One region of the Kitasatospora sp. NPDC005856 genome, then DNA from elsewhere that is predicted to be linked to it. Evidence: riboswitches for the same ligand, from Rfam matches in the RefSeq annotation. Region 1 holds a riboswitch; each other region holds the start of a gene.
The links. Region 1 has a riboswitch for S-adenosylmethionine ahead of thrC (threonine synthase). Riboswitches for the same ligand answer to the same signal wherever they lie in the genome.
Positions count from the first base shown of each region.

Region 2: linked by a shared signal. The riboswitch ahead of ABZ449_RS33995 (aminotransferase class V-fold PLP-dependent enzyme) and the one ahead of thrC (threonine synthase) in region 1 are both predicted to bind S-adenosylmethionine.
Region 3: linked by a shared signal. The riboswitch ahead of ABZ449_RS13545 (IclR family transcriptional regulator) and the one ahead of thrC (threonine synthase) in region 1 are both predicted to bind S-adenosylmethionine.

Region 1 covers NZ_JBEXWT010000035.1:2,707-9,398, forward strand. Annotated here, with positions in the region: gene ABZ449_RS21665 (extracellular solute-binding protein) at 1-106, shown strand, start outside; gene ABZ449_RS21670 (cupin domain-containing protein) at 170-520, opposite strand; gene ABZ449_RS21675 (DUF3263 domain-containing protein) at 623-859, shown strand; gene otsB (trehalose-phosphatase) at 911-1,750, shown strand; gene ABZ449_RS21685 (trehalose-6-phosphate synthase) at 1,737-3,203, opposite strand; gene ABZ449_RS21690 (glucosyl-3-phosphoglycerate synthase) at 3,266-4,303, opposite strand; SAM riboswitch class I at 4,415-4,550, shown strand; gene thrC (threonine synthase) at 4,567-5,847, shown strand; gene ABZ449_RS21700 (MoaD/ThiS family protein) at 5,875-6,153, shown strand; gene ABZ449_RS21705 (cold-shock protein) at 6,676-6,692, shown strand, end outside.
Region 2 covers NZ_JBEXWT010000085.1:27,479-34,170, reverse strand. Annotated here, with positions in the region: gene ABZ449_RS34005 (rhomboid family intramembrane serine protease) at 1-683, shown strand, start outside; gene ABZ449_RS34000 (Lrp/AsnC ligand binding domain-containing protein) at 724-1,005, shown strand; gene ABZ449_RS33995 (aminotransferase class V-fold PLP-dependent enzyme) at 1,009-2,388, opposite strand; SAM riboswitch class IV at 2,441-2,559, opposite strand; gene trpD (anthranilate phosphoribosyltransferase) at 2,670-3,746, opposite strand; gene ABZ449_RS33985 (hypothetical protein) at 3,863-4,288, opposite strand; gene ABZ449_RS33980 (heme-copper oxidase subunit III) at 4,686-5,306, shown strand; gene ABZ449_RS33975 (c-type cytochrome) at 5,494-6,303, shown strand; gene ABZ449_RS33970 (Rieske 2Fe-2S domain-containing protein) at 6,312-6,692, shown strand, end outside.
Region 3 covers NZ_JBEXWT010000017.1:84,992-91,683, reverse strand. Annotated here, with positions in the region: gene ABZ449_RS13550 (threonine/serine exporter family protein) at 1-557, shown strand, start outside; gene ABZ449_RS13545 (IclR family transcriptional regulator) at 643-1,356, opposite strand; SAM riboswitch class I at 1,557-1,699, opposite strand; gene ABZ449_RS13540 (hypothetical protein) at 1,797-2,849, opposite strand; gene ABZ449_RS13535 (BTAD domain-containing putative transcriptional regulator) at 3,109-6,273, shown strand; gene ABZ449_RS13530 (hypothetical protein) at 6,401-6,634, opposite strand.

The DNA of each region.
Region 1 (6,692 bases):
CGGGATCAAGGCGGGGATCGGGCAGGCGGTGACGGGGGATCCGAAGCAGGTGCTCGGCGGGTTGCAGGACGCGGCGGCGAAGGAAGCGGCGAAGGTTCGCAAGTAGGACCGGGACCGGGGCTGGGGGCGGTGGGGGACTGCCCTCGGCCCCGGTGCGGGGCGCGGGTCCTCAGGGGAGCGTGATGGCGTAGGCCTTGCGGAGGGTCTCGTGGACCGTCCAGGTGGTGCGGTCGCCCTCGCGCAGGACCGCGCAGTCGCCGGGGCCGACCTCCAGGGTCGGGCCGCCCTCGATCTCGATGGTGGCCCGGCCGCTGAGCACCACGAACATCTCGTCGGCCTCGACGTCGGTGACCACGCCGGGGGTGATCTGCCAGAGTCCGCGCAGGTGGCGGCCGTCGGCGGACTCGGAGAGCACCTTGCCGGTGACCTCGGGGGTGCCGGAGACGATCTGGGACGGGTCGAGCGGATCGGGGTCGAGGTCGGCGGTGGGGATGTGCACGGCGAAGCTGGGCGTGGTCATGGGGGCGACGGTAGTCGGGGGCGGGGTGCGGTGGGGCGAGCAGTGTGTGTCGGGGTCGCGCGGGAGAATGACACTCCGTAGTGGTGGGCGGAGGTGTTTTCGGTGGGTGAGCCGGGCGGGCTGAGCGAGCGGGAGCGGGCGGTGCTGGCGCTGGAGGGGCGGCAGTGGCGTACGGCGGGGGCCAAGGAGCGGGCGATCCGGGAGGAGTTGGGGCTCTCCTCCACGCGGTACTACCAAGTGCTGAACGGGTTGTTGGACCGGGAGGCGGCGCTGGCGCATGCGCCGGTGCTGGTGAACCGGCTGCGGCGGGTTCGGGAGGCCCGGCGGGGGGCTCGGTGACCGACCGCTCGGTGGGTGCGTCGGGGGGTGGTCCGGGGTAGGGGCCCGGGTATGGGCTTTGAAGAGATGTTCGTGCCGGTGACCGAGGCCGGGCGGGACGGGGTGCGGGCCGTCCTGGCGGCGCCCGGGGATGCCGTGATCGGGTTGGACTTCGACGGGACGCTGGCGCCGATCGTGGCGGATCCGGGCCAGGCGCGGGCGCATCCGGGGGTGGTGGGGGCGTTGCGGCGGCTGGGGCCGGTGGTGGGTGCCGTGGTGGTGGTGACGGGGCGGCCGGCCGCCTTGGCGGTGGAGTACGGGGGGTTCGCGGGGGTGCCGGGGGTGGTGGTGCTGGGGCACTACGGGGCCGAGCGGTGGGAGGACGGGGAGCTGTCGGCGCCGGAGGCGCATCCGGGGGTGGCGCGGGTGCGGGATGCGTTGCCGGGGGTGCTGGAGCGGGTGGGGGCGCCCGCGGGGACGTGGGTGGAGGACAAGGGGCGGTCGGTGGCCGTGCACACCCGGCGGACGGCGGCGCCGGAGGAGGCGTTGGAGCTGCTGCGGGCGCCGGTGGGGGAGTTGGCGGCCGAGCACGGGCTGGTGGTGGAGCCCGGGCGGCTGGTGGTGGAGCTGCGGCCGCCGGGGGTGGACAAGGGGGCGGCGCTGACCGGGTTCCTGCGGGAGCGGGGGGCCCGCGCGGTGCTCTACGCGGGGGACGACCTGGGGGACGTGGCGGCCTTCGCCGCGGTGGAGAAGCTGCGGGGCGAGGGCGTGGCCGGGGTGCTGGTGTGCGCCGGTGCGGTGGGGGACGCGCCGGTGCGGGAGCTGGCCGACCGGGCGGACCTGGTGGTCGCCGGGCCGGAGGGCGTGGTGGAGCTGTTGGGGGCCTTGGGGGAGGCGCTCACAGCGCGTTGAGCTGGTCCAGGAACCACTGCTGCGGGGGGAGCGCGGTGGCCGCCGCCGTCAGGCGCTCGGTGCGGTCGGCGCGTTCCTCGGCGCTCATGGTGAGGCCGGCGTGGAGGGCGTCGGCGGTGGCGATCACGTCGTACGGGTTGACGGTGAGGGCGGCGTCCTTGAGCTCGGCGTGGGCGCCGGCCTCGCGGGACAGGACGAGGGCGCAGCCGTTGTCGGAGACCACCGGGACCTCCTTGGCGACCAGGTTCATGCCGTCGCGGATGGGGTTGACCAGGGCGACGTCGGCCAGGCGGTAGGCGGCGAGGGAGCGCGGGAAGTCGTCGTCGACGTGGAGCAGCAGGGGCTGCCAGCCGGGGGTGGCGAACTCGGCGTCGATCTCCTCGGCGAGGCGCCGGACGGCGGCCGTGTAGTCGCGGTACTCGGCCAGGTCGGTGCGGGAGGGGTAGGCGAAGGCGATGTGCACTACCCGGTCGTGCCACTCGGGGCGGGTGCGGAGCAGGTGCCGGTAGGCCTGGAGGCCCCGGACGATGTTCTTGCTCAGCTCGGTGCGGTCGACCCGGACGATGGTGCGGCGGTCGCCGACGGTCCGGCGCAGTGCGGCGAGGCGTTCGTCGACGTCGGGGCGGTGGGCGCGCTCGCGCAGGAAGTCGGCGTCGGCGCCGAGGGCGTGGACGCCGAGGGCGGTGGTGCGGCCGTCGAGGGTGACGGTGAGCGCGTCGTGGTCGACGGTCGCGCCCAGGAGGTCCGCGCAGCAGGCGGCGAAGGCGCGGGCCCAGCGCTCGGTGAGGAAGCCGGCCCGGTCGGCGCCGAGGATGCCGGTGAGGACGGCCCGGGCGACGTCGTCGGGCAGCAGCCGGTAGTACTCGGGAGGGGCCCAGGGGGTGTGCGAGAAGTGGCCGATCCGCAGGTCGGGGCGGGCCGCCCGGAGCAGCGCCGGGGCCAGGGAGAGGTGGTAGTCCTGGACGAGGACGGCGGCGTCCGGGGCGGCTTCGGCGGCCAGGGCCTCGGCGAAGGCCTCGTTGTAGGCCTGGTAGGCGGCCCACTCGGTGCGGAAGCCGGCGTCGAAGGCGGGTGCCGTGGGGGTCGCGTAGAGCAGATGGTGGACGAACCACAGGGTGGAGTTGGCGACGCCGTTGTAGGCGCGGGTGAAGGTCTGCGGGTCGATGTCCAGCATCCGTACGGCCTGGCCGCCGACCGCGTGGCCGGCCAGGTCGAGGCGGCCCCGGGGCGCCTCGGCGGCGGCTCTGCGGTCGGCGTCGCTGAGGGCGGCGCAGACCCAGACGGCGTTCGGGTCCGCGATGGCGGAGAGGCCGGAGACCAGGCCGCCGCCGCCCCGGCGCAGGGTCAGCGTGCCGTCGTCGGCGGTGCCGAAGGAGACCGGTCCCCGGTTGGAGGCCACCAGGACGGGAGCGGTGCCGGTCGCGCTCGAACGGTTGGTCGTGGTTTCGCCCATGGTTGGCATGTTGCCGGGGGTTCGGCGTGGCAAACCCGTGGAGTGCGGCGAAGACGGGCCCTTCAGTGACGGGTCGCGTATTCGGGGACGGTGTGCATCGGGGGGCGTTCCAGGGCGGTCACCGGGTGGGTGTGGGCGGTGAAGGCGCGGGTCTCCGGGTCGCGGGTGAACTGGGTGAGGTGGGGGTGGACGAGGTCGGCGGAGGCCTTGAGGCGGTGGGTGCGGTCGAGGCGTTCCAGAGCGGTCCGGTAGATGGTGGCGGCCATCCGGCCGAGGGCCTGGCCGTCCTGGTGGCGGTGGTGCCGGACGCCGACGTCCACCTGGGCCAGGGCGTCCAGGCCGGCCAGTTCCAGGGCGTCGACCAGCAGGCCGAGTTCGACGCCGTAGCCGGTGGGGAAGGGCAGCCGTTCGAGCAGTGAGCGGCGGGCCGCGTACTCGCCGCCGAGGGGCTGGACGAAACCGGCGAGTTCCGGCCAGTGGAGGTTGAGCAGCGGGCGGGCGACGAGTTCGGTGACCCGGCCGCCGCCGGCGGGCAGGACGGCGCCCTCCGATTCCAGCGGGCGGTCGTACATGGCCTTGACCAGCTGGATGGAGTCGTCGGTCAGCAGCGGGCCGATGATGCCGGAGACGAGGGCCGGGTCGAATTCGCGCAGGTCGGCGTCGACGAAGCAGACGATGTCGCCGTGGGTGACCAGCAGGGAGCGCCAGAGCACCTCGCCCTTGCCGGGGACGGCGGGCAGCCGGGGCAGTACGGCGTCGCGGTGCTCGACCCGGGCACCGGCCTCGGCGGCGACGGCGGCGGTGGCGTCGGTGGAGCCGGAGTCGACGACGACGAGTTCGTCGACGAGCGGGAGGCGTTCCATCAGTTCGCGGCGGATGGTGCGGACGATGTCGCCGACGGTGGCCTCCTCGTCCAGGGCCGGGAGGACCACGCTGACGGTGCGGCCGGTGCGTTCCTTGGCGGCGAGGAGGGTGTGGACCGGCCGGTCGGCCGCGCTCCAGGAGCGGCGGCGCAGCCAGGACGCCGTCTGCGGGAGGAGCTCGGGATTCGGTTCGGCGGGCACGGAGGTCTCCTCGGCGGGGACGGTGGGACGGGCCATCTCGCTTGGCGGACGGTCCCGTTCAGGATTGACGCCTTCGGATACAGTCTTCGTACAGCGGTCGGACCTTTGCACGCCGGGGTCTCCGTTGAGCACCACCACAATTTCACAAGCTCATCCAGAGGGACTGAGGGAACGGCCCGTTGACGTCCCGGCAACCTTCTCGCGCGGCTGTCGTCGACAGGCCCCGGCGGGACAGGTGCCAATTCCGGCCCGTGGTGCGACCGCGCCACGGGGAAGATGAGGAGAGAGGCCTCGCCATCATGGCTATCGACACCGCCGCACTTGTTTCCGTCGACCTCGGCCCGGCCGCCGCGCTGTCCTGTCGCGAGTGCGGCACCCGCTTCCCGCTCGGCCCCAGCTTCGCCTGCCTGGAGTGCTTCGGCCCGCTGGAGATCGCCTACGAGTTCGGCAGCGAGGGCGCCGAGGAGCTGCGCAAGCGGATCGAGGCCGGTCCGGCGTCCATCTGGCGGTACGCGCCGCTGCTGCCGGTTCCGGCCGACGTGGCCTCCAAGCCCAACCTGAACCCGGGGTGGACCCCGCTGGTGAAGGCGGACAACCTGGGCCGGGAGCTCGGGTTCACCGCCCAGCTGCACATCAAGGACGACTCCGGGAACCCGACGCACTCGTTCAAGGACCGGGTGGTCGCGTGCGCGATCGAGGCGGCCCGGGCGTTCGGGTACACCACGCTGTCCTGCTCCTCGACCGGCAACCTGGCCGGCGCGGTGGGTGCGGCGGCGGCCCGGGCCGGGTTCCGGTCCTGCGTGTTCATCCCGCACGACCTGGAGCAGGGCAAGGTCGTCATGGCCGGGGTGTACGGCGGCGAGCTGGTCGGCATCGAGGGCAACTACGACGACGTGAACCGCTTCTGCTCGGAGCTGATCGGCGACCCGGCCGGCGAGGGCTGGGGCTTCGTCAACGTGAACCTGCGGCCGTACTACGGCGAGGGTTCCAAGACGCTGGCCTACGAGATCTGCGAGCAGCTCGGCTGGCGGCTGCCGGAGCAGATCGTGATCCCGATCGCCTCGGGCTCCCAGCTGACGAAGATCGACAAGGGCCTCCAGGAGCTGATCAGGCTCGGTCTGGTCGAGGACCGGCCGTACAAGGTCTTCGGCGCCCAGGCCGAGGGCTGCTCGCCGGTGTCGGCCGCGTTCAAGGCCGGCCGGGACGTGATCAAGCCGGTCAAGCCGGACACCATCGCCAAGTCCCTGGCGATCGGCAACCCGGCCGACGGCCCGTACGTGCTGGACATCGCCCGCCGCACCGGCGGCGCGGTGGAGGACGTCACGGACGCCGAGGTCGTGGCGGCGATCAAGCTGCTGGCGCGGACCGAGGGCGTCTTCGCCGAGACCGCGGGCGGGGTGACCGTCGGCGTGCTGAAGAAGTTGGTCGAGACCGGGCAGCTGGATCCGGCCAAGGAGACCGTCGCGATCAACACCGGCGACGGCCTGAAGACCCTGGACGCCGTCTCCGACGCCGGGATGAGCGCCGTCATCCGCCCGACGCTGGACTCGTTCCGCGCCGCCGGCCTCGCGTCCGCCTGAACCACCCCCGCCCCCGCAAGGAGAGTCATGAGCGCCAACGTCCGCATCCCCACCATCCTGCGCACCTACACCGGCGGCGCCGCCGAGGTGACCGCCGAGGGTGCCACCCTGGCCGAGGTCGTCGCCGACCTGGAGAAGAACCACGCGGGCATCTCGGCCCGCATCCTGGACGACACCGGCAAGCTGCGCCGCTTCGTGAACGTCTACGTGAACGACGACGACGTGCGCTTCGCCGAGGGCCTGGCGACCGAGATCGAGGACGGCGCCGGCATCTCGATCATCCCGGCGGTGGCCGGCGGCTGCTGAGCAGTTTGCGAGAACCGCGGTCGCCCGCGCGTACGGAATTCCGATCTCCGTACGCGCGGGCGACCGCTGCATTTCGGCGGGAATATTTCCCGCCCGAGCGGAGTAGAGTGTGGCTCGGCTGGGAACATGGTTTCCCTTTCGGCTCCCGCAGTGCTCGGCCCGGGAGCGCCCGGCCCCGTGAAACCTGTCAGGCAGTTGTCAGAATTCCCGCAGACATTTGGGTAATTCGTCCGCTATGTCCGGCGTGGAATGCCGAGATTATTCCGATTCAGCCCGTCCTGTCCCTCGACGGCCGAACGGAATTACCGGCGGCTGGCCCTGTTGCAGAGGGCGTCGATCCGGATACATTCAGCGGCGGTCGACGCAATCACCCGCTCGCCGGAAGCCACCAGGCGTCCTGCACGGAGGGCTGCGGCGTGCACGGCTGCGCCCAGGGGGGGTTCCCCGGGCCGGCCTTCAACCAACCCGGGCCCGCGACCTGCGGGCACGTGAAGGGCCAGCACAGCACTAGGGGAGTTCGGAATGGCTCAGGGCACCGT
Region 2 (6,692 bases), on a different contig from region 1:
TCTTCCTGCTCGGCCCGGCCGCCGGCCTCAACCCGCTGTACGGCACCGGCCAGGCCCGGGTCTGCGCGGAGCAGCGGTACGAGCAGCGCTGGGGCGCCGTCCCGGCCGAGGTGCTCGCCGGACGGCCGCTGACCGCAGGACAGCTGACCGAGGCCCCCGATCCGGTCCCCGGCTGTCCGGCCGCACCGACCCCGGGGAAGCACCCGGCGCTGTCCGTCCTCACCGGGCTCTTCCTGCACGCCGGCTGGCTCCACCTGCTGGGGAACCTGCTCTTCCTCCAGGTCTTCGGCCCCACCGTCGAACGGCGGCTGGGCCGCGCCCGGTACGCCCTCTTCTACCTGGCCGCCGGCAGCCTGACCACGTACGGCTTCGCGCTCGCCGAGGCGCACTCGCCGAACTCCACCCGGGTGCTCATCGGGGCCTCGGGGGCGATCTCCGCCGCCCTCGGCGCCTATCTGCGCCTCCACCCCCGGGCCCGGGTGACCACCCTCGTCCCGCTGCTGTGCTTCCTGCCGCTGCGCTTCCCCGCCTGGCTGGTGCTCGGCCTCTGGTTCGCCCTGCAGTGGTGGTCGGTGCACTCGGCCGGGCCCGGGGTGGCGTACCTGGTCCATGTGATCGGCTTCTCGGCCGGGTTCCTCTACGCCTGCACCGTGGTTCGCCACCCCCCGCGACGCCCCGGCTGACGCCCGATACGCTGGCGGCACCCCACAAAGGAGCCCGACTGTGATCACCGCCATCGTCCTGATCAAGACCAGTGTCGACCGCATCCCGGAGATCGCCGAGTCCATCGCCGCCATCGACGGCGTCAGCGAGGTCTACTCGGTGACCGGCGGCTACAACCTGGTGGCGATGGTGCGGGTGCGCCGGCACGACGACCTCGCCGAGGTCATCCCGGGCCGGCTCAACAAGGTCCCGGGCGTGGCCCACACCGAGACCCAGATCGCCTTCCGCACGTACTCCCAGCACGACCTGGAAGCCGCCTTCGCCCTCGGCCTGGACGAGTAGCGCTCAGCCCTCGCGCCGGCCCCTGTCGATCTGCACGGTCGCGACGCAGCGCCCGCCCTCGTTGCGGTAGCTCCAGGCGGCGCCGTCGGTGACCAGCTCCCGGACGGCGGTCAGGAAGCGGTCGACGTGCTCGTCCGGCGTCCCGGCGCCGAAGCTCACCCGGATCGCGTTCAGGCTGCGCTCGCCCGGCAGCGAGGGCTCGGGCGCACCGCACTCGGACGGGGCGACGTCCTCGTCCCCGAGCAGCGTGCGCACCAGCGGGTGGGCGCAGAACAGCCCGTCGCGCACCCCGATGCCGTACTCGGCGGAGAGCGCGGCCGAGAAGTGCGAGCTGTTCCAGCCCCGGACGACGAAGGAGAGCACGCCCACCCGGGCGGAGTCGTCACCGAACAGGTTCAGCACCTTGACCTGCGGGATCTCGGCCAGCCCGGCCGTCAGCCGGGCGATCAGCTGCTGCTCGCGGGCCTCCAGCGCGTCGAAGCCGGCCTCGGCCAGCGCCCGGCAGGCCGAGGCGATGGCGTAGGCGCCGATGACGTTCGGCGAGCCGGCCTCGTGCCGGGCCGGGCCGGTGTGCCACTGCACGGCCACCGAGCCGTCGCTCTCCCGGGCCACCGTCCGGGTCGCCCCGCCGCCGGCCAGGTACGGCTCGGCCGCGTCCAGCCAGTCCGCCCGGCCGGCCAGCACCCCGGCACCGAACGGCGCGTAGATCTTGTGGCCGGAGAAGGCGATCCAGTCGACGTCCAGCTCGCGCACCGAGACCCGGTGGTGCGGCGCCAGCTGGGCGGCGTCCAGCACCACCCGGGCGCCGTGCCGGTGCGCGGTCGCGGTCAGCTCGGCGACCGGCCACAGCTCGCCGGTCACGTTGGAGGCGCCGGTGACACAGAGCAGCTTGGGGCCCTCGGGCGCCTCGGCGAGCGCGGCGTCCAGCGCGGCCACCGCCTCGGCCCGGGAGCGCGGCGCCCGCAGGTAAGTGACGGTCAGTCCGGCGTGCGCCCAGGGCAGCAGCGAGGCGTGGTGCTCGGTCTCGAACGCGAACACCCGGGTGCCGGCCGGAACGGCCGCGGCCAGCAGGTTGAGCGAGTCGGTGGTGGCCCGGGTGAAGACCACCTGGTCGCCCTCGCGCAGGTCGAGGAACTCGCCGACGGTGCGGCGGCTCTGCTCGAACAGGTCGGTGGACAGCTGGGACAGGTACCCGGCCCCGCGGTGGACGCTGCCGTAGTACGGCGCGTAGGCGGCGACGTCGTCCCACACCCGCTGGAGCGCCGGGGAGCTGGCCGCGTAGTCGAGCGCCGCGTAGGCGACCTTCTCACCGTTGGCGAGCGGGACCTGGACGTCGGCGCCGAGGACGGCGAGCGGGGTCCGGATTTCGGTGGAAATCGACATGAGGACGCACTCCTTCAGGGGCAAGGGACCCCCGGGAGTGCCAGTCGTCGGGCGTCCGCGCTTGTCGCACGGACGGTTTGCCGTGACGACCCGGTCCTCACCCAGGGCACCCCGCCACGGACGGAGGGTTGCCGGACAGCCAGCTGGGGCTTGGCGCTGTCACTCATGACCTGGCGAAGACTCTAGGCCGCGTCCATCGGGTGGTCAAACGAGCGTCCAACATCCGGACACAGCACGGAAGCCCGCACCGGCGCACCGGCACGGGCTCCCCGACTTCCGCCTCAGACGCGGCTGGTGGCCTCCGACCAACGCCGCAGCAGGTCCTGCGCGGCGCCGGAGTCGATCGCGTTGGCGGCCCGCTCCATGCCGGCCGCCAGCTGCTCGGTGAGCGGCGCGTCGCCCAGGTCCAGCGCGACCAGTGCCGCCGCCGTGTTCAGCAGGACGGCGTCCCGCACCGGCCCGTGCTCCCCGGCCAGCAGCCGCCGCGCGACCTCGGCGTTGTACGAGGCGTCCGCCCCGCGCAGCGCCTCGATGCCGACCAGCTCGATGCCGACGTCCCGCGGGTCGAAGGCGGTCTCGGTGACCACCCCGTCGCGCACCAGCCAGACCTGCGAGGTGGTGGTGATGGTCAGCTCGTCCAGCCCGTCGTCGCCGCGGAAGACCAGCGCCGTCGCACCCCGCTCGGCCAGCACCCCGGCGATCAGCCCGGCCAGCCGGGTGTCGAAGCAGCCGATGGCGTGCGCCGTGACCTTGGCCGGGTTGGTCAGCGGGCCGAGGATGTTGAAGGAGGTCGGCACCCCGAGGTCGCGCCGCGCGGTGGCGGCGTGCCGCATCGAGGGGTGGAACTTGGCCGCGAAGCAGAAGGTGAGCCCGACCTCCTCGGCCACCTCGGCGACCCGCCGCGAGGAGAGGTCGAGCGCCACCCCGAGCTTCTCCAGCACGTCCGAGGAGCCGCTGGAGGAGGAGGCCGACCGGTTGCCGTGCTTGACCACCTTGGCGCCGGCGGCCGCCGCGACGATCGCCGACATGGTGGAGATGTTGACGGTCTTCGCCCGGTCCCCGCCGGTGCCGACGATGTCCACCGCCGGGCCGGGGATCTCCAGCGGTTCGGCGTGCGCGTACATCGCGTCGACCAGGCCGGAGATCTCCTCGACCGACTCGCCCTTGGCCCGCAGGGCGATCATGAACCCGGCCACCTGCACGGGGGAGGCCTCGCCGCTCATGATCCGGTCCATCGCCCACGCGGTGGACGCCCGGTCGAGGTCCTCTCCCTGCAACAGCGCCGCCAGGATGTCCGGCCAGGTGCGGACCACCTGCGCGGGGTCGCTACCGCCGTTCGCAGGGTTCACGTTCACCATGGCTGACTCCAGCTGTTGTCGGTTCCCCGCTGCGGGGACGTCCGTACGGATGGAGCCAGCCTATCGAGCGAAGCGGTCGCTTCTACCCCTCTCTTTTCCAGTTGCCGGGGCGGAAATCAGCGGACGGCCGGAGTCCGCTTGGCCACTCGCGCCCGCAGCAGGGTGGCGACGGCCTCGGCCAGTGCCACCGGCTCCACCGGGTGGGAGATGGCGGCGTCCGCCCGGCTCCAGGCCGCGAGCCAGGAGTCCTGCGGCCGGCCGATCAGCACCAGCACCGGCGGGCAGCCGTAGATCTCGTCCTTGAGCTGGCGCCCGAGTCCCAGCCCCCCGGCCGGAACCGCCTCGCCGTCCAGCACGCAGAGGTCCACTCCCCCCTTCTCCAGCGCCTTGAGCACCGCGGGGGTGGTCGCGCACTCCAGGTAGGACAGTTCCGGAAGATCCGCGGCGGGCCGGCGGCCGAGCGCCGTCAGCACCTGCTCGCGGGTGTTGCGGTCGTCGCTGTAGACGAGGACGGTGAGCGTCTCATCGGTCGTGTACGCCATGGACCCTGCTCCCTCAAGTGTGATCCGGACCACGTTCGCCTGTTCCGGATGCTACTCCCGATCACCCTCCGCCGAGTCCCCCTCGCGCACGTTCCTCCTCGAGCCACCGCGCCCCGGGCTCACCCGCCCGGAGGACGGCCCGTCACCCGACCCCGCCCGGTCCACCCGTACGGCCGACCCGGGCGCCCGTCCCCTTACCTCCCACGGCTACTCCGACCGTGCAACGACGCGCCGGGCAACGGGGTCGTAGGCTCCTCCGAGGAACCATCAGAAAAGGGACACGCCGCTGCTCAGTCGCCGTCCGGGCACCCGGTCGCCCCCCAAGCGGGCATACCGCACGCACCGGACACTCCGAGGGACACCCCCCGGCGTGAAGACGGAATAAGGGACCGACATAATGTCCGTCGTGGCGACAGCAACAGCAGTAGAAACCGGGCACGCGCACGGATCGGTCAACCGGCCGAACATGGTCAGCGTCGGAACGATCGTCTGGCTCAGTTCCGAGTTGATGTTCTTCGCGGCCCTCTTCGCGATGTACTTCACGCTCCGCTCCGTCAAGGGGCCGGAGTTCTGGACCGAGAAGGCCCACGCCCTCAACGTGCCCTTCTCGTCGGTCAACACCACGATCCTGGTGCTCTCCTCGCTCACCTGCCAGCTCGGCGTGTTCGCTGCCGAGCGCGGTGACGTGAAAAAGCTCCGGGCGTGGTTCATCCTCACGTTCGCCATGGGCGCGGTCTTCATCGGCGGCCAGGTCTTCGAGTACACCGAGCTGGTCAAGAAGGACGGCCTCTCGCTGTCCTCCGACCCGTACGGCACGGTGTTCTACCTGACCACCGGCTTCCACGGGCTGCACGTGACGGGTGGTCTGATCGCGTTCCTGCTGGTCCTGGGACGGACGTACGCAGCCAAGCGCTTCACGCACGAGCAGGCCACCGCGGCGATCGTCGTGTCGTACTACTGGCACTTCGTCGACGTCGTGTGGATCGGCCTGTTCGCGACCATCTACCTGATCAAGTAACCAGCTGATCAGGTCGCTGGCCACCGGCTGCGGCCCCCGCCCTCACCGGCGACGGGCCGCTTCTGCCGGTGCCGACGCTCCCACCGACCGACCGCGCGCGCAGCCCTAGACAGGCAGCCTCGTGCCGGCCAGACCGGCCGCCGGGTGCACCCACCAGTCGACCAGATCCTGACACCGGGGTTATTCCGTGAAAAAGCTCTCCGCACGACGGCGCCACCCATTGGCGGCGCTGGTCGTCCTACTTCTCGCCCTGGCGGCAACCGGGGGGCTGTACGCCGCGTTCGCGCCCGCCGACAAGGCGCAGGCCGACGTCGCCGCGCAGTCGCTCGCGATCGATGAGGGCAAGAAGCTCTTCGCCGTGGGCTGCTCCTCCTGCCACGGCCTGAACGGCCAGGGCAGCAGTGACGGTCCGAGCCTGGTCGGCGTCGGCTCCGCCGCTGTCGACTTCCAGGTCGGCACCGGCCGCATGCCGGCCCAGCAGCCCGGCGCCCAGGTCCCGCGCAAGAAGAACATCTACACGCAGGCCGAGATCGACCAGCTCGCCGCCTACGTCGCCTCCCTCGGTCCCGGCCCGGTGACCCCGACGGAGGAGCAGTTCACCTCGACCAACCCCGAGGACATCTCCAAGGGTGGCGAGCTGTTCCGCACCAACTGCGCCCAGTGCCACAACTTCGCCGGCCAGGGTGGTGCCCTGACCAAGGGCAAGTACGCCCCGTCGCTCGAGGGCGTGGACGCCAAGCACATCTACGAGGCCATGCAGACCGGCCCGCAGAACATGCCGTCGTTCCCGGACACCACCATGCCCGAGGAGCAGAAGAAGCAGATCGTGGCCTTCGTCCGCCACACCACCAACGATGAGCCCAACCCCGGCGGTCTCACCCTGGGCAGCCTCGGTCCGGTGACCGAGGGTCTGTTCGGCTGGATCTTCGGCCTCGGCACGCTCATCGCGGTCGCGATCTGGGTCGCCGCCCACACCACCAAGGCCAAGAAGTCATGAGCCACGACATGTCAGAAGAGAAGCTCCCGGAGCCGCACGGCTCCACCGGCGAGGTGGCCGACCACGGCAGCCCGTTCGCCGACCCGGGCCTGCCGGCCCACGAGCCCCGACGCACCGACATCGACGAGCGGGCCGCCCAGCGCGCCGAGCGCCAGGTCTCGCTGATGTTCGTGGTCTCGATGCTCGCCACCGTCGGCTTCATCGCCTCGTACGTGGCCATCGACCCGGACAAGATCGTCTACATCTTCCCGCTCGGTCACGTCAGCGCGCTGAACTTCGCGCTCGGCCTGACCCTGGGCGTCGCGCTGTTCATGATCGGCGCGGGCGCGGTCCACTGGGCCCGCACCCTGATGTCGGACGTCGAGCTGCCGGCCGAGCGTCACCCGATC
Region 3 (6,692 bases), on a different contig from region 1:
CGGCCCGGCTGGTGTCCGGCGCGGTGCAGCTGGCGCTGTTCCTCGCCGGAGTGGCCGCGGCGGCGACCGCGACCGGCATGCCGGCCACCGCGCTGGCCGACGTGCAGGTCGCCCGGCCGAGCTGGTGGGTGATCGCGCTGGGGCTGGCGCTCGCGGTGGCCGGCGTGGTGGTCAACGTGAACACCCCGCCCTCGGCCGTGCCGTGGATCGTCGTGGTGATCGCGGTGAGCGTCACGGCCCAGGTGGTGGTGGGGTCGGCGCACGGCGCGGCGGTCGGCGGCCTGGCCGGTGCGGTCACCGCCGCGGCCGCGGCCACCCTGGTGCACTGGCTGCCGGGCGGTCCGCTCTGGCAGGTCCTCTACCTCCCCGCGTTCTGGATCGTGGTGCCGGGCTCCTTCGGCCTGCTGCACACCGCGCAGATCGAGGTCGGCAACGGCGCGCAGTCGGTGCTGACGGCCGTTTCGGCGGTCTTCGGGGTGTCGATCGGCACCCTGATCGGCGCGGTGATCAGCCGGATACCCCGCCCCCGCCGCGCCGTCCTGCTGCCCCGGGTCTGAGACCGTGTCACCGGGCCCTGGGTCGCGCGGAGGATGCGACCCAGGGCCCGGAGCTCTTCTCACGGGTGGCGCTCGGGGGCGCCGCTCACGGGTGGCGCAGGGCCTCGGTGAGCCGGTGGGCGGCCTCGACGACGGCCTGGGAGAGGTGGGCGCCGGGGTGGCGGCTGAGGCGTTCGATCGGTCCGGAGACCGTGACGGCCGCGACCACCCGGTTGGACTGGCCGCGGACGGGCGCGGAGACGGAGGCGACCCCGACCTCGCGCTCGCCGACGGACTGGGCCCAGCCCCGGCGCCGTACGCCGCTCAGGGCGGTGGCGGTGAAGCGGGCGCCCTGGAGGCCGCGGTGGAGGCGCTCCGGCTCCTCCCAGGCGAGCAGGATCTGGGCGGCGGCGCCGACCTTCATGGGGAGGGTGACGCCCACCGGAACGGTGTCGCGCAGGCCGGTGAGGCGCTCGGCGGCGGCCACGCAGATCCGCACCTCGCCCTGCCGCCGGTAGAGCTGGGCGCTCTCGCCGGTGATGTCGCGCAGCTGGGTGAGGACCGAACCGGCCGCGGCCAGCAGCCGGTCCTCGCCGGCGGCCGTGGCGAGCTCGGCGAGCCGGGGGCCGAGCATGAACCGGCCGTTCACGTCCCGGCTGACCAGGCGGTGGTGTTCGAGTGCGACGGCCAGCCGGTGGGCGGTGGGCCGCGCCATGCCGGTGGCCGCGACCAGGCCGCCGAGGGTGGCGGGCCCGGCCTCCAGGGTGCCGAGGATCGAGGTGACCTTGTCGAGCACGCCGACGCCGCTCGTGTTCTCCATGGGTGGGGTACTCCAGTCTCGAGGCCGGGAGCAGCGGGTGGGGGCTGCTCACGGCGGCTCCGGGCGGGGAGCCGGGGGTGTGATCAGCGAGGACGGGCCGGGGAAGTCGGCCGATTGCCTGCGCCGGGCACGAGACGGGTACGCGAAAGAGCCGGGGCGGGAAGCGCCCGGGCGAAGGACAGCACAGAGAGCACCGTGTCTCCTCATCTTTCCCGCGCCAGGGTGGCGACAGGCCGGAGTTGGCACTGATCCCGGACGGCACGGCGCGTACTTCGGACGCCGGGTCGAACGGGGAGTTGCCGGGGCTTCGTAGGGCCGGTCCCTCCACCCCTCTGGATGATTCGCCAGGAACGATACAAGACTCCCCGGGCCGGTCGGCAAGCCCCCCCCCCACGCTCGACCGCGGCCCACGGGGACGGCTCGACGGCGGCTCGGCTCCGTCAGCCGGTGTACGCGGCCCGGTCCGGGCGGCCGGGGGCGGTGGCGTCCCAGGCGCGCAGGGCGGCCAGCGCGGCGGCGCGCTCGGGGGCCGTCGGCCGGGTGCCCTCGGGGCCGAGCAGGTAGTCGGCGACGGGGGTGAGCAGCAGGGTCGCGTCGCCGGCCGGGAGCAGCAGGGCCTCGTCCCACTGGTGCCGGATGACGGTGCGGCGCAGCAGGGTGCCGTGGCGCGGGCGGGGCCGGCCGGCGGGGCCCCGGCGGCGGTGGAGTTCGGGGGCGACCTCGGCCTCCAGGACGGTGCGCACGTCCCGCAGGGAGCCGAGCGGCACGTGCTCGGCGGCGAGGTCGAGCAGGGCGGCGGCCTCCGGGGCGAGCCGGTAGGCGGCGACCACCGCGGCGGTCTCGACGGGGTCGAAGGGCTGCCCGGCGAGCTGGGCCACGTCGATCACGTCGCCCGCGAGGAAGGTGCGTCCGAGCCCCTCCTCGGCGAGGGCGATCAGGCATTCCACGTGGTCGTCGGCGGCCAGGTAGGGGCGGACCGGGACGGTGGCGAGGTCGCCGGCGAGCGCGGCGGTCGACACCCGCACCTGGTACCAGGGGTCGAGCAGCGGGTCCTCGGCGGGCCAGCGCAGGGTGACGGCCGTGTGCCGGGGGCGCTCGCCGAGCAGGCTGACCTCGACCGACTCCACCGGGTGATCGGTGACCAGCCGGTTGACGGCCTGCCAGAGCGAGGCCTCGGTGGGGCCGACCAGGCTGAGCTCGGCCAGCGGCCGGGGCAGGCCCGGCGGGTAGTAGCCGGCCAGCGGGAGGTCGCGGATCGGCCGGACGCCGGTGGCGTCGGCGAGGTCCCGGGCGACGCCCGCGTAACACTCGGCCCGGTCGCGGGCGCGCCGCAGCTCGGCCCGGGCGTGCCGGCCCATCCGGACGCCCTCCCGGTCGAGCGCGGCGAGCACCAGGTACGGGAGGTGGCGCTCGCCCCGAGCGCGGTGGAGCAGCTCGACCGGTCCGGCGACCGGATCGACGTCGAGCAGCCGGTGGAGCAGGTCGGTGTTCATGGGCGTCCGCCTCCGAGGTCCGTGGTGGCCGCCCGGACGGCGGCCGGGCGACCGGGGACGTGGCGGGTCCGGCGGTCGGTGCCGGGCCGACCGCGGGCGCCGCACCACCGATTGTGAGGACGGCCGATCAACGCCGGATCACCACCGGTTCGACGATCTCTCGACATCCCGCCGGGTGCCATGGGTTGATAGGGGCTCATCACATCGGGGGGCGGCACGTGCGGGCGGGGGCTAGCACATGAGGCGGGCAGGTGCAGGCATGGACGATTTCCGGTTCTCGGTGCTGGGACTGATGCGGGCGCAGCGCGGCGCGACCGCGCTGAAGGTGGGCAGCCCCCAGCAGCAGGCGATGCTGGCGGTACTGCTGCTGCGGCCCGGCCACGGTGCGAGCGCCACCGACCTGATCGACGCCCTGTGGGGTGAGGAGCCCCCGGGCACCGCGATGACGACGGTGCGCACCTACGCCTGGCGGTGGCGCAAGGTCCTGCACGGCGAGGAGCCGGACGCGCCGACCGTGCTGACCTCGGTCGGGGACGGCTACCGGCTGGTGCTGCCCAAGCTCGCGGTGGACGCGGCGCAGGCGGAGGAGCTGGCGGCGCAGGCCGAGCGCACGGCGGCCGCCGGGGAGCCGCAGCAGGCGCGGGACCTGCTGAACCAGGCGCTGGAGCTGTGGCAGGGCGAGCCGCTGGCGGGCATCCCCGGCCCGTTCGCCCAGCGCCAGCGCCAGCGGCTCCAGGAGCTGCGGCTGACCCTGCTGGAGGAGCGGATCGCCCTGGACCTGGCGCTGGGCCGCCACTCCCGGTGCATCCCGGAGCTGACCTCGCTGACCACCGAGCACCCGCTGCACGAACGGGCGTACGGGCTGCTGATGCGCGCGCTGTACCAGGCCGGGCGGCAGGCGGACGCGCTGGCGGTGTTCCGCGGCGTGCGTCAGCTGTTCCTCGCCGAGCTCGGCGTGGCGCCCGGGGTGGAACTGGACCTGCTGCACCAGCGGATCCTGGAGGGCGACCCGACGCTCGCCGCCCCGGCCCCGGCCGGCGCGCTCGCCCCCGCCGCATCCGTGGCCGGCCCGGCGGAGCCGGCCGCGCCCGGTTCCGCGTCACCGGAGCCGGCCGCCGGCCCCGCGCTCCCGGACGCACCCGCCGCCCCGGCCGGGACCACCGCGCCCGCCCCCAGACCGGCCCAGCTCCCGCCCGACGCGGCCGACTTCACCGGCCGTACGGCGCTGGTGGAACGGCTGGGCGGGGCCCTCGGCGCGCCGGGCCAGCAGGCGCTGGCGATCGCGACCGTGGTCGGCATGGGCGGGGTCGGCAAGACCGCGCTGGCCCTGCACGTCGCCCACCGGGTGCGCGAGGCCTACCCGGACGGCCAGCTCTACGTCGACCTGCGGGGCGCCGACGCCACCCCGGCCGACCCGGAGGCGGTGCTCAGCGGCTTCCTGGTGGCGCTCGGCGTGCCGGCCGACGCGGTGCCGGACGGCCTGGACGCCCGCTCGGCCCTGTTCCGCTCGGCGGTGGACGGCCGGCGGCTGCTGCTGGTGCTCGACAACGTCCACGACACCGCGCAGATCAGACCGCTGCTGCCGGGCGCGGTCGGCTGCGCCGTGCTCACCACCAGCCGCACCCGGCTCTCCGGTCTGCCCGCGACCGTCCAGGCCGACCTCGGCGTCTTCGAGCCCGAGGAGGCGCTCGAACTGCTGGGCCGCACCATCGGCGCCGAACGGCTGGCCGCCGAGGAGGAGGCCGCCCGGGAGCTGCTGCTGGTCTGCGGCCACCTCCCGCTCGCGGTGCGGATCGTGGCGGCCAGGCTGGCCGCCCGGCCGAGCTGGACGGTGCAGACGCTGGGCCGCCGGCTGGCCGTCGAGCGACGGCGGATCGACGAGCTGCGCATCGGCGACCTGGAGGTGGCGGCCGCCTTCGAACTGAGCTACCGCCAGTTGACGCCCGCCCAGGCCCGGGCGTTCCGGCTGGCCGCCTCGGTGGACGGCCCGGACCTCGGGCTGCAGGCCGCGGCCGCCCTGCTGGACCTGGACGAGTACGACGCCGAGGACCTGCTGGAGGCCCTGGTGGACGTGGCGATGATGGAGTCGCCCTTCCCCGGCCGCTACCGCTTCCACGACCTGCTGCGGGCGTTCGCCCGGCGCCGCCCGGACGATCCCGGCGCGGCCGTGGCGGCCCGCGACCGGATGCTCGACCACCTGCTGGCCACCGCGTGCACGGCCTTCCAGCACGCCGTCCCCGGGGATCCGGCGGCCGGCGCGCTCGGGCCCGCCCGCAGCGCGGGCGTGGCGCTGGACGGCCCGGACGGGGCGCGGGCCTGGGCCGAGGCGGAGGGTTCCGGGGCGATCGCGCTGGCCGCGCAGGTGGCGGCCTGGACCCTCGCGGACGACGAAGCCTCCGGTCCGGGCTCCCCCGCATCCCCGGCTGACGGCCCGGCACCGGAGCCGCTGCGCGCCGCGATCGACCTGCTGATCGCGCTCACGCCGTTCGTCCTCGCCCCGCCCAGCCGTCAGCTGGCCACCACCGCGGAGGCCCTGGCCGCCGCCGCGGTCCACCGCGCCGACCACCGGGCAGCTGGTCGCGCGCACTTCCTGCGCGGCAACGTCGCCCTGGCCACCACCCGGCTGGAGGAGGCCGAGGCGGCCTCCCGGCTGGCGGTGGACGCCTCCCGCTCGGCCGGCGACACGGTGATCCTGCGCCAGGCGCTGAACGACCTCGGCCTGGTCTGCCAGTTCCTCAGCCGCTACGACGAGGCCGTCCGGCACTACGACGAGGCACTGCTGCTGGCCCGCGAACTGGGCCACCGCTCCGGGGCACTGGTGACGACGGTCAACGCCGCGCTGGCCCGGGTGCGCAGCGGGCGGGCAGCCGAGGCGGTGCCGATCTGCCACGAGGTGCTGGCCGAGCTGCGGACCCGGCACGACGATCCGGGCCGGGCGTACACGCTGTACGTGCTGGGGCTGGCGCTGCACGGGCTGGGGCGGCACGAGGAGGCGGTCACCTGGTTCGGCGAGTGCCTGACGGTGGCGTCGGCGGCCGGTCTGCGGGCCCGGGCCGCGCACGCCCGCTACCGGATGGCGGACAGTCTGCGCTCGCTGGGCCGGACGGACGAGGCGCTGGAGCACGCCGGGCAGGCGCTGGAGCTGTGCGAGGAGCTGGGCGCCGAGCGGGACCAGGGCCATGCGCTGCTGGTGCTGGGGCGGACGCTGTCCGATCTCGGGCGGGAGGCCGAGGCGTGCGGCCGGCTGCGCGAGGCGCATCGGATCTTCGTCCGGCTGGGGCTGCCGGAGGCGGAGGAGGTGGCGGGGCTGCTGCCCCGGCCGGAGGCTGCGGCCGCGTCGGCTGCCTCGGCTGCGTCGGCTGCGTCGACTCCGTCCGTCCCGGAGGGATGGCGGGCCGCCGACCGGCTGTCGTCGGGCTGCTGAGGAATCGATCCTGCGCCCGGTTCCGGCTCTCTCAGGAGCCGGTGCGTTCAGGAGCCGGTACGTTCAGGAGCCGGTACGTTCAGGGGTCGCTGCGTCCAGGGACCACTGAGTTCGGGAGCCGGCCTGCTCAGGAGCCGGTGCTGTTCCAGTCGCCGGTGCTGCCGTGACCGGTGCTGGTCGGGGTCGGGGTCGGGGTGGCCGTCGGCGTCGCGTCGCCGCTCACCACCGTCGCCGTCCCGGTGCCGGCCGTCTCCGCCACCGCGACCGTGGCGGAGAGGCCGGCGCCCAGGGCGACGACCACCCCGAGGCCGACCGTGAACAGCCGAAGGCGGGTGCGGGCGGTGGCCGGACGCTGCGTCATCTCTGGTGCTCCCTTGGCTCGCTTCCCCGGGGGGAAGGTGTTCCGTCGTGGTGTGGCA